3 regions of the Parageobacillus sp. KH3-4 genome follow, and region 2 is predicted to be linked to each of the others. Evidence: predicted binding sites of a transcription regulator. Region 2 holds the regulator's gene; each other region holds the start of a gene.
The links. The regulator LexA, encoded in region 2, represses DNA repair genes until DNA is damaged. The targets are predictions, from matches to a motif close to CGAACATATGTTCG.

Region 1: a site for LexA is predicted at 2,595-2,608, ahead of ruvA (Holliday junction branch migration protein RuvA). Genes of this name have one in related genera too.
Region 3: a site for LexA is predicted at 1,751-1,764, ahead of MWM02_RS05060 (ImmA/IrrE family metallo-endopeptidase). Genes of this name have one in related genera too.

Annotation. Positions count from the first base shown of each region.
Region 1 is NZ_AP025627.1:935,938-940,228, reverse strand. Features, by position in the region: gene queA (tRNA preQ1(34) S-adenosylmethionine ribosyltransferase-isomerase QueA) at 1-682, opposite strand, end outside; gene MWM02_RS04770 (DUF2905 domain-containing protein) at 706-912, opposite strand; gene ruvB (Holliday junction branch migration DNA helicase RuvB) at 905-1,909, opposite strand; gene ruvA (Holliday junction branch migration protein RuvA) at 1,923-2,528, opposite strand; gene MWM02_RS04755 (iron chaperone) at 3,092-3,463, opposite strand; gene MWM02_RS04750 (DUF6262 family protein) at 4,227-4,291, opposite strand, start outside.
Region 2 is NZ_AP025627.1:2,488,430-2,492,720, forward strand. Features, by position in the region: gene MWM02_RS12550 (DUF896 domain-containing protein) at 1-213, opposite strand, end outside; gene MWM02_RS12555 (YneB family resolvase-like protein) at 409-1,050, opposite strand; gene yneA (cell division suppressor protein YneA) at 1,071-1,376, opposite strand; gene lexA (transcriptional repressor LexA) at 1,528-2,151, shown strand; gene glnA (type I glutamate--ammonia ligase) at 2,206-3,540, opposite strand; gene MWM02_RS12575 (MerR family transcriptional regulator) at 3,593-3,997, opposite strand; gene MWM02_RS12580 (methionine gamma-lyase family protein) at 4,072-4,291, opposite strand, start outside.
Region 3 is NZ_AP025627.1:1,001,931-1,006,221, reverse strand. Features, by position in the region: gene MWM02_RS05070 (hypothetical protein) at 1-167, opposite strand, end outside; gene MWM02_RS05065 (hypothetical protein) at 574-1,389, opposite strand; gene MWM02_RS05060 (ImmA/IrrE family metallo-endopeptidase) at 1,791-2,066, shown strand; gene MWM02_RS05055 (Panacea domain-containing protein) at 2,403-2,888, shown strand; gene MWM02_RS05050 (hypothetical protein) at 2,927-4,291, shown strand, end outside.

The DNA.
Region 1 (4,291 bases), 1.6 Mb from region 2:
ATTCGGCGTGCATATCATGTTCTTCAATGTTTTCGACATTAACAGGGCGAAACGTGCCAAGCCCGACATGAAGAGTAATAAACGCGATATGCACCCCTTTGGCGCGGATATCATCAAGAAGCTGTTCCGTAAAATGAAGACCGGCTGTCGGCGCTGCCGCTGAGCCGATTTCACGGGCATATACAGTCTGGTAGCGTTCCGGGTCATCCAATTTTTCCTTAATATAGGGAGGTAGCGGCATCTCCCCAAGCTGTTCAAGCACTTCATAAAAAATACCCCGGTAGGAAAATTGCAAAACGCGGCCCCCGTGTTCAAGCGTATCAACGCACGTCGCTTTCAGCCGCCCATCGCCAAAAATAATTTTCGTGCCGTCTTTTACCCGTCTTGCCGGTTTTACTAGCGTTTCCCATCGGTCTCCTTCCAATTGTTTCAGCAACAGCACCTCAATGTTGGCGCCGGTATCTTCTTTTTCCCCGTAAAGACGCGCTGGCATCACACGTGTATCATTAAGAACGAGGCAATCTCCTTCACGTAAATACGATAAAATGTTGCGAAAAGTTTCATGGCGAATTTCGCCGGTTTTTTTATCAAGCACCATCAACCGCGATGCATCGCGGTTTGGCAGCGGTGTTTGCGCAATTAGCTCTTCCGGTAAATTAAAGTCAAACAAATCGATTTTCATTTTTTCTCACCTTGCCTTGTTGTTTAACGGAATCGACCAAGCAGATAAAAAATGAGGGACAGCACAACGCTTAGCAAAATCGACGTAACAATCGGAAAATAAAAAGTCGTATTCCCCTTGCGAATAATAATATCTCCTGGAAGCCGCCCCAGTTTAATAAACTGCATGAGAAACCCGATAATGATGAGAACGGCCCCAACTGTCATGATGAGCTTAGGCAGGCTATTCATGTTTTGGAACCTCCATTCCAAAATGTTTGTAAGCAACAGGGGTAACGATGCGGCCGCGCGGGGTGCGCTGTAAAAAGCCGATTTGCAGCAAGTACGGCTCATACACGTCTTCAATCGTCTGCGCCTCTTCGCCGATCGTTGCGGCAATCGTATCAATGCCAACCGGTCCGCCGTTAAACTTTTCCATAATCGCTTTGATCAATTTATGATCGATATGATCAAGGCCTAACCGATCGACTTGCAGTAGCTCCAACGCCTCTTTCGCCAATGAAAACGTGATCGTTCCGTCTCCACGCACTTGGGCAAAATCGCGGACGCGGCGCAAAAGGCGATTCGCGATGCGCGGTGTTCCTCGCGAGCGCCGGGCGATTTCCAATGCGGCTTCCGCCTTAATGTCCACGTGCAAAATCTCCGCCGTCCGCATCACAATTTGCGTAAGATGTTCAGGTTGGTAATACTCCAACCGGCTAATCACCCCAAAACGGTCGCGAAGCGGTGCGGATAAAGCGCCTGCCCTTGTCGTGGCGCCGACAAGCGTAAATGGGGGCAAATCAATGCGGATGGAACGGGCGGTTTGTCCTTTTCCAATCACGATATCCAAGCAATAATCTTCCATCGCCGGATACAGCACTTCCTCGACGGAACGGTGCAACCGGTGAATTTCATCAATGAATAACACATCTCCTGGCTCCAAGGAAGTTAAAATCGCCGCTAAATCGCCGGGGCGCTCAATCGCCGGACCGGAAGTCGTGCGAAGGTGGACACCCATTTCATTCGCAATAATTCCTGCTAACGTTGTCTTTCCCAGCCCGGGAGGACCGTACAGCAGCACATGATCAAGCGTTTCTTCGCGCATTTTCGCCGCTTCAATAAATACTTTTAAATTGTCTTTCACTTTATCTTGTCCAATATATTCATGCAAAAACTTCGGGCGGAGACTATATTCCAGCGAAACGTCTTCACGATGGACATCGCCGGAAACAAGGCGTTCTTCCATGTTCCTCCCCTCCCTATTTTAACAGTTGCTGAAGCGCGCGCTTCACATATTGGTCAGTGGACAAGTTTTCTTTCATTAACGACGGCACTACTTTTTGAATTTCCCGTTCCGCGTAGCCTAACGCTTTTAACGCCGCGATCGCCTCCTCGAGAGCGGATAAATGAGATGATTCCGATTCTTCTTGGGGATGAAACAAATCTGGATATGTTCTAGTAGCAACAGCAGTAAGCTTCCCTTTTAAATCGAGAATCATTTGCCGCGCCGTTTTTTTTCCGACGCCCGGAAACTTGCATAAAAACGTTTCGTTCTCTTGTTCAATCGCTTCGACAAGCTGCTCAGGCCGCCCTGCCGCTAAAATCGCCAAACCGCCTTTTGGGCCGATTCCCGAAACTTGCAATAGCTTTGCAAACAACGCTCGTTCTTCGCGGGTGCGAAATCCGTACAAAGCAAGCATATCTTCACGTACGTATTGGTATGTATAAACCGTCACGATCGTATCGCGGCTTTCTTGAAACGAAAACGGATTGGGCGTAAAGATTTGATACCCAATGCCGTTGTTGTCGATCACAATATATTCCGGGCAAACATAATCAACATATCCGCGGACAAATTCAATCAACGCTGTACCCCTCTCTTTTCTTTCCTGCCTTTCCATTGTATCATACCATTACATTATAACAAAAAGCGAATGTATATTCCTATTTAAAAAACAAAAAAGACTTACCCATAGGTTATCAATACCTAAATCATAAAAGTCTCTAAAAGATAAAGGAGAACACATATTGTACATGACTAAAATGTGTTCTCCTTTTTTCTTTTTATTAAACTAAAGCACAGTTAAACAAGCAGGGGGACACCCGTTCTTGTTGATTGACAACAAAGTCGTTTAAATACAAATAAAGTTGTTACATTTACAATAAAGTTATTTAAAAACGTCCATTAGGTTGTTCAACTAAAGGGCCATTTTCTGGAATAAGTAAGAGAATTATTTTCTTAGCTTCTGTAATAATTTACACTTATTAAAAAAGGACGCACCCCAAACTTTGACATTCGCCATGTCAGGGCGTCCCCAACAAGAGTGTTGGGGCATGTAAAAGCGTGCGGCATAGTTTTGCATAGCTATCAACTCCTTAAAGCCTCTCAGAAGCCCTCACAGGCTTTCTAAGGGCTATCCTATTTTTTCTATTTCCGCCAAAAAGTTGAACAGTCTGCCTTATCCTTGATATTAAATTCAATTATCTTCTCTAGCAATTCGTAATTAACTGGTTCAGTCCATTGAATTCGGAACAAGCGTGAAGAAGCGCTGTAGCCAGCTTGGGCGATTTCATCGGCAAAATGCACCATTGCCTCTTCTTCGGGTAAAATGCTCAAATGATTCTTTGCTGTGGCAAACATAATGATGTATGTGCCGTGATCGGTAAACGTGGGTTTGTTCCACTTGATTTGCGGCTCCAGGTTTGGAAATTTCTTAGTTACCCAAGTCAAAACTTCTTCCGTTCTGGCCCGATGTTGCGGGTTATCAATATGCGCTAAATATTCTGCAAAAACTTCCATGTTGTTCCCTCCTAAAATAAAAAATTATGTCGTTCAGAGAAGTTCCTCAAACCCATTCGTCGTTAAAACTCCTCACAGAACCGCTCAGACACGTTCTTAAACAACACCTATTTCCAACTATATATTTTAAACCTGTGGATAGTCAAAATGGCTTAAAACGCAAATTAGAGGCTTTAAAAAGTATCTGACTTGTATCGCCAGCGATAGCTGGTCTGTCTAAAAGTATATAACTACATGTCATCTATAGCTACATAGCATAAATCCTATTTTTAATTTTCAACTTTGCAACAGAACCCACTAATATTTATAAAGCATTAGAAACAACAGATAAAAAACAACAAAAAAACAAAACAATTAACCTCATTTAATTAAATATTTATTCCAATTTCCTTTTTGTGTAGAAACTTTACCCCTAAAAACCCTAGAGCATGTCATGGAGTGCTATTTGGTCCTGTTTTTTTTACCTATGTTATTTTTGATTCCTGGCATAAGCATTTGGTTACTTATAAAAATTGCATTAGGTGTTAATTAACAATAAATTTAAAAACACCTGTTAAGTTATTTCATTTAAGGGCGCTATTATGGAATAAAACTTAGATTTTTAAACGACTTTATTGTTTATTTTTTTAGTTCGGTAAAGCATTTATTATTAAAAATTAAACAACTTTATTTTCCCCCCCTCCTAAAATCAGGACGGGGGTATGGGTGTTTGAGGTTTTAAAATTAAATAACTTTATTGTCATTCTACAGTTCTCCCCACCACCTAAAACTTTTTATATATCTCTGCGTAAGCCACTTTCAATTGTTCTCGCAATTGCTTGTTTTCGT
Region 2 (4,291 bases):
TCTGCTTTCTTTCAATTTTTGTGGCGTCACGTCGTTGCCGTTTGGATCAATGACGGTGACCGAATGCAACATATCGACCATCGCTTCGCGAAACGCTTGAATATACTCGCGGCGAAGCTGCTGTTGCTCAAGCGTTTCCTCCTTCGTTAAACCAGATGATTTGGCCTTTTTGGCCAGCTCGTTAATTCGCGCCATTTTTTGTTTGGATAACATAGTTCCTCCACCTTATCACTGTATTGCTACTCTCCCATCTTATACAACATCAACGGAAAGCGCAACTATCTTGCTTTCCGCACATTTGCGTTAAAACATGCACCCACGAAATGCGGGAAACAAAGAACACGTTGCGGATAATGGATTTGCCCGGCACCCCTTCGCATAGAATAAAGCAAAGAAAATAGCACGTCCTTAATTGGAATCTATATATTCCCGGTAGCGGCGGTGAACGGTTGCTTTCGAAACGTCGTAGCCAAATCCGCGCAATGTCGCGGCGATTTCTGCAAACGTTAAACCGTTGTGGCGCAGGCGAACGATTTCTTCAACGGGAAGATCCATTTTCTCTCTGCCCGCGTTTCTCCCAACGTGCTTTAAATTTCGTTCAGGGCGGTATCCTTGTTCAATCGCCCGCTGCATTCCACGCTTGATTTTTAAATTATGTATTTTCCGCTGATATTCCTCGACAATGCTAAGAATGTTTAGTACCATCGAATCCGCTTCCGATAGCTGCATTTCACCGTTATGGGTGATCGTATATATTTTCACACCTTCTTTTTGAATGCAGTGAAGAAGCGCAATTCTTGCGTGCCCGCGCCCTAATCTTGTTTCATCTTGAACGAGAAGCGCATCAATTTGCTGCTCTTTTAATGTGGAAAGCAGATCAAACACGCCGTCTCTGTCTACTTCGTAGCCGCTGGCCTGTTCCATAATGACTTTGGTCACCTCAAAGCCATGCTGTTCAGCAAGACGTTCCAGTTCCTCCCGCTGGCGTTCCAGCGATGTTTCCTGTTCTTCTTTATCTGTGCTGACACGACAATAAATAACTGCTTTCACGCAATATCATCCCCACGATTTTATTTGCTGACGACTAACGATTCATCTCCCTTTGATTTTAGCACAGGAATGACAATTTTTTCACCGGCGACAATTTGCTGGCTCGGCAAATGATTGACATCGACGACCCACTCGATAAATTCCGTTGTCGAAAGTTGATGTTGTTCTTCATATTCCTTTGCCAGCTTCCAAAGCGTATCTCCCGACGCAACCGTAATTTCCATATATTTATCTTTTTCAATCGGCTTGTTCGCGTATAAAAACGCCCCAATCACCATAAACAAAAGCGCTGAAAAAATCATGTAATGTGCAAACATACGTTTCATATCGCCCCACCCCTTAAGAATGTTTGTTCGGTTTACCCACATTATAATGAGGAACATTTGTTTGTGTCAATATAATTTTCGAACTTATGTTTGTTTTTTCAAATTCCGCATGCTATAATGTAGGCAAATGATGTGGTAAGAGGTGTATAGGATGACGAAATTATCAAAGCGGCAACAGCAAATTTTGGATTTTATTAAAAAAGAGGTAAAAACAAAAGGCTACCCTCCTTCTGTCCGCGAGATCGGCGAGGCGGTCGGGCTCGCCTCCAGCTCCACCGTACACGGGCACTTAGCACGGCTTGAAAGCAAAGGATATATCCGCCGCGATCCGACAAAACCGCGCGCCATTGAAATATTGGACGCTGATTTCTCAGTGCGAAACGACACAAACGACGTCATTTCAGTGCCGATCATTGGCAAAGTAACAGCTGGCCAACCGATCACGGCCGTCGAAAACATTGAAGACTATTTCCCGCTACCAAAACGGCTCGTTTCATCGGAAGACCATGTTTTTATGCTGGAAGTGATGGGGGACAGCATGATCGAAGCGGGGATCTTAGACGGGGACTACGTAATTGTGCGACAACAGCAATCCGCCGATAATGGAGACATCGTTGTCGCGATGACGGAAGAAAACGAAGCAACGGTAAAGCGGTTTTTTAAAGAGAAAGATCATATTCGCCTACAGCCGGAAAATTCTAATTTAGAGCCGATTATCGTCCGCGATTGTACGATTCTCGGCAAAGTCATCGGCGTCTACCGCGTCATTCATTAAACATTAGCAAACAATAAAGGCTATCTCGCATAAAACGAGATAGCCTTTTGCCTTTTAATAGAGTTCCATATATTGGTCGCGCTCCCATTGATGAACGGCTGTTCGGAACATATCCCATTCGATTTCTTTCGCTTCAACAAAGTGTTCGAACAAGTGCTTTCCGAGCGCTTGAACGATGACCTCGTCCGATTTCAAGTTTTCGAGCGCTTCTGCCAACGTCGCTGGTAAGTCTACGATTCCTTCTTCCAATCGTTCTTCTTTTGTCATCACATAAATATTGCGATCCACCGGAGCCGGAGGAGTTAATTTGTTTTTAATGCCGTCTAGTCCAGCTGCTAGCAATACCGCCATTGCCAAATACGGATTCGCCGATGGATCGACGCTGCGCACTTCAATGCGCGTGCTCATTCCGCGTGAAGCCGGGATACGGATCAGCGGGCTGCGATTGCGAGCAGACCATGCAACATAGCATGGCGCTTCATAGCCAGGCACAAGACGTTTGTATGAGTTCACCGTTGGGTTTGTCACTGCCGTAAAGTTCGGCGCATGTTTCAGCACACCGGCGATGAATTGGCGCGCCGTGTCGCTTAATTGCAAGTCGGCGTTCGGATCGAAAAACGCGTTTTCATTATTTCTGAATAATGATAAGTTACAGTGCATGCCAGACCCATTAATGCCAAAGAGCGGTTTTGGCATAAATGTTGCGTGAAGGCCATGTTTGCGCGCGATCGTTTTGACAACAAGCTTAAACGTTTGAATGTCGTCGCACGCTTTGACCGCATCCGCGTATTTAAAGTCGATTTCGTGCTGGCCAGGCGCTACTTCATGGTGCGAAGCTTCAATTTCAAATCCCATTTCCTCAAGTTCAAGCACGATATCGCGGCGGCAGTTTTCTCCTAAATCAGTAGGCGCCAAGTCAAAATAACCGCCTTGGTCGTTTAATTCAAGAGTAGGGCGCCCATTTTCATCGAGTTTAAACAGGAAGAATTCCGGTTCCGCGCCTAGATTGAAAGCGGTAAATCCGAGCGCTTCCATCTCTTTTAGCATCCGCTTCAAGTTATAGCGAGGGCATCCTTCAAACGGAGTGCCATCAGCATTATAAATGTCGCAAATAAAGCGCGCTACTTTTCCTTTTTCCGCCGTCCATGGGAAAATAACGAACGTATCTAAGTCAGGATATAAGTACATGTCCGACTCTTCAATACGGACAAATCCTTCAATCGACGAACCGTCAAACATAATTTTGTTGTTTAACGCTTTTTCCAGCTGGCTGATTGGGATTTCCACGTTTTTAATGGTGCCAAGAATATCAGTAAATTGCAGACGGATATACTTGACGTTTTCTTCCTTGACGATGCGCATAATGTCTTCTCTCGTGTACTTTGCCATTTATTAACTCCTCCCCGGCTCCCAATTTTAATTTTCATTAAAGAAATTTATTTTAGTGAAAGAAGCGAGCGAGATCTCCTTGGCGAAGTGATGCACGATGGAAACGCCCCGCCTGCATTAGCTCCGTTCGCAAAATTTCGCGCAATTCCTCATCGGATAAGCTTTGTTTCACGACTTTTTCGGCCTTTTCCCCTTGCTTTTCATTCTTATCCGATTGCCGCGCCGCAAAAATTTGCTTAATGCCGGCCAAGTTTACTCCTTGATCGATTAAATCTTTGATTTCCAGAAGGCGATCGATGTCGTTTAGCGAAAACAAGCGGCGATTTCCTTCTGTGCGCGCAGGAGAAACAAGGCCATGCTCCTCATAATAACGGATTTGGCGGGCCGACAATTCTGTTAATTGCATCACTATCCCAATCGGAAACAATGGCATGGAACGACGAATATTACTATTCATGCCAATTCCTCCTCGCTTATGATGATTTATTTTATATCATGTTAAAATATATGTCAATATAATGTTAGATTTTATTACAAAGAAATTAATTGTTTTTCGAGCAATTGATCAATCGCTGTACAAATTGCGATTTTTACGTGCGAATACGTTAATCCTCCTTGCACGTAAGCAACATATGGGGGGCGGATCGGACCGTCCGCAGTTAATTCAATGCTCGCTCCTTGAATAAACGTTCCCGCCGCCATAATGACGTCGTCTTCATAGCCGGGCATATAGCTTGGGTATGGGGTAAAA
Region 3 (4,291 bases), 1.5 Mb from region 2:
TCTTTACTATCCAAAAACAAACAAAAAATAAGATGGTTCCCACAATCATCTTGCCCTGATTTCATATAAACCTTTTCAGCAATCTTATCCTTAGGTGTATATTCAACATCTCTAAATATCCAAAAATTACCGTATACTATAAATTCTACATAATTATTTTTATCCATAAGAAACACCCCTGGAACTATACTACTTCTATATACATTCCACATTTTACAAAAACACAAATGAATCTCCAAGGAAAAAATTTACTCAAGAATAAGTATTCTTAAAATAATATCTCAATGTGAGGAATACCTAAATAAGAAAAATCATAACATTGTTTGCCTTATAAACAAGAACTTATAATACACCTAAAACTAATTTTGATATAAAACTACTAAAAGGCCACCGATTTTTTTACGGTGACCTTTTAGTTTATGAACATAAAGTTTATTTTACTGTAGAAATAACACGATAAGATGTTTTCGTTTTTCGTACGCAATAATTAAAAACAAAATTATTCCTTGAAAAGAACGAGAAGCAGCCAAACAACAGGTGGCTGATTCTCGAAAATAAAGTTATATAAAAACATCAATCATTTTCCAATTTTTCACTAATTTTTTTAATAAGTTCGTTAACTTTCTTTTCCAAGCCACAAGCCTTTGAATAAGCACGTTCAAGCTCTGACCAATAATGTCTCTTATCGTTTTCTAACATTCGTAATTTCATTGAATCGTTCTGAAGGTTATTTATTAATAACTCATAATCAAGTTTTTCTATTTCGTTTGCTTTTCCTGCATTAATCTTTTTCTCTAACTTATCTTTTTCGATTAGATTTCTTTTTATTTTTAACTCCAATTCAATTAAATTATAACCTAATACCTCCATAGTACGTTCATAGGATTCCACAAATTTATATAATTCACTCAATAAGTATGGATTAATAATATTTTCTAAATTAGCCCATCTCTCTTTGATCAAAGGTTCAAGTTCCAATCGACTTTTATATATGTTTCTTCTGACTTCTTCCGGCATTTCTGGCGGTAAATTATTTGGAATATTTTTAGCCACTTCTAACTGAGATCTTATTTTGGAAAGCTCTAGTGATATTTTTGTAAGAGTAGGTAGTTGATTTACAAAACGTAATTCATTTTCTCTTTCCTTTTGAGCAACAATTTGTGTTCTGGCTGCAATATAAGCAACTATCCCTCCAATTATTCCACCTATGTAACCACCATAAAAACTTATCCAATCGCCTATACTTCCTTTCGCTAGACCACTATCCCAAAAAACAAAGAAGTTGAGGAATATCGGAACCAAAAAAAACATGAGTGGCAACAAAACAAAATATATTTTAGGATGTTTCTTTATTAGCTGCATGATGTTACCTCTCTTATAATTCTCCACAAAGAACCCCCCTCATTTCTCACACTTTTTATACCAAAGTATATCCGTTAAGCTTCTTCTGTATTTCTACCTAGTACTTTATCAATAAATAACATAAGCTTTAACAATTTTCTCTTTCTTTCCTCATCCCCTAGTAATATAGATATATTTATTTTTAGTATTTAATTATTATATCCCTTATGTGTTCATATCCTGTTTGAATAATATATAGTTTTCCTTCTTGTAAAAATCCTTGGTTACTCTTTCCATTACAAACTGAGCAATTCGAGCATTTCCTCTTTATTCAAAAATTCCACCTCTTACCTTGTTCGTCAATATTTTATCATAAACTTTATGGGAATATTTCTTTTTGTTGTAAAATAGAACATATGTTTGTATAATGGTTTTGAGGTGAAAAAAACATGACCTACGTCTATAAGCCATTAGAACTAGAAACCTTTGTATCGAAAACGTATCAACAAATGGGGATCTTTTATCCCGAACAAATCGATGAGGACTACATCGCTGCACAACTTGGCATTGAACTTGTGTACAGCCAGCATCGTTCATACTCTGATGAAGACGGAAATTTTAAGATGATTAACATACATAAATATCTTGATCCTTTTCAGAAACGCGAAGCCTTCTTTCATGAATTAGGTCATTTGTTGCGCACGGTGGCGATCAAACAGAAATGACACAAATGTTTCGTGATTGGCAAGAAAGAGACGCAAAACGCTTTACTCAATATGCGGCCATTCCATATCATATGCTCCGATTCACCAATTTTACCCTCCCACGACAACATATATTGCTTGAGATGAAGGAAACGTTTAAAGTGTCCGAAAAGCTTTGTCAAGCCCGCCTGAAGCAAATCGAACGGAATACATGAAAACATCAAGCATATATAGAAATATGGTAAATATTTAAGCATAATATTAAAAATATTTCTAAGATCTTTTTCACAAAACCCAACGTGACTTTTTTTATTACTATATTATATATATAATTTGAATTAAAGGAGGGGAATACATATGCATAATGTATTGGAGGTTGCTAAGTACTTTATAGCCAAAAGTATTCCTGGCACACCTAAAGCTGTAACTCACCTTAAATTACAAAAGCTTGTTTATTACGCTCAAGGATTTTATCTTGCCGTGCATAATAAACCTTTATTTGGTGAAAGAATTGAAGCATGGGTTCATGGACCAGTTTGTCCTTCATTGTATCGTCTGTTTAATCATTATAATTACAATGAGATAGATGATATGAAAATTGATATTAAAAATCTAAATTTGGATAAAGATGCTATTGAAATTTTAGATTTTGTTTGGGATAATCTCGGACATTTAAGCGGAAAAGAGTTGGAAGAGCTTACACATCAAGAAGCTCCTTGGTTAGATGCTCGAGAAGGATTAGATCCGTACGAGATATCTAATAACATTATCCCTCTAGAACATATTCATGCTTATTTTGTTAATGAATATTTATCAGGAAATTCAAAAAGTGACAATACCTAATTGTCACTTTTTATTAAATGAAGGATGGTGGAAAGATTTTGTGGAGTTCTCTTTTCATTGGGGTAATTTCAGGAATAATAATCACTATTATATTCGATGATGATATTAATTGGAAAAATTTCACTGAATATATATTAAAAGCAATAGACCAAAAATATCCAAATGTTCATAATCGCATTGTTAACACCTTAAAGTTTCTAACTATTTCCTATAATATAATTACGAAGAATATACGTTACTATTTAGGAGCTTTTATAATAATAACACCATTTTTATTTTCTTTTATTCTTTTTTATTTTGTCAAAAACAATGTTACCAATGTGAACTTTTTTGGTTTAAACAACTTAAAAAACTATAGATTATTTTTGGATCTTTTGGGATTTAAAGTCCAGAATGATTTTATTTTAACTTTTTTCTTTAGTTTTATTATCAAAACGTTAACATTAATCTTACCATTAAGCATTACTTTTTATATTTTTACTTATAGAGAGCAAAAAGTTTTATCGCATTCATCTATTAAACAAAGTTCACCCACTTCTTTATTAATAATATTTATTATCTTAAGTTCCTTTACATTAGTCTATACCGGCCACTGTAGTTCTTTATTAAAAATTCACCTGAAAACATTAAAGGATTTTAATAACATTGGCTTAGACTTTACCGAAAAACATTTGGGTGCCATAAACTTATTGTTCTATCTTTTTTCCCTTTCTCTAATAACTGGTGTTATTACAATTATCTCTCTATGGAGAAGATTAAACCTCAAAACAACATTGAAAAAGAATATAAAAGATATAAAAAAAGACATCTTTTACTTGAGTTTTGTTAAAGACAATTTTGCTAAAAATAATAATATATTTATATTAAATAATATATTAATTTCTCAGAGAAAGAAATTATATAGCAACTTACACTATAAAGTTGAAAGTGTTTACCAATTATTGATTCAATCTATAGATAATAATATGAATGAGTTATATGAAAATAACTACAAAGATTGGGAAGACGTATTAAGCTATATTCACTCACATAACAGAATATATTATTTATGCCCGGAAGAAAGATACTTGTATTTTTTGAGAACACACCCTCGAGATTATTTAGATCTATACAAGGCAATATTAAAAAATCATACATACCTGATTACTAAACTTTATGAGAAAAATCATATTGAGTACGGAAATAAAGCAATAAAAAAATTGTTTAGTATGGGACCGACAACATTCAAAGTTTATAAAAAGCTTCCTGATAAGAAGATAGATCAAATCAAATCATCTTATAATGAACTCTTATCCACATATTTCTCAATCTTATTAGAATTATCAATTTCATTATATCAAAATAAAATTGTTGGTATTAACCCGATATTAAACAATATAAATCAAATGCTAAAACAAGATAAA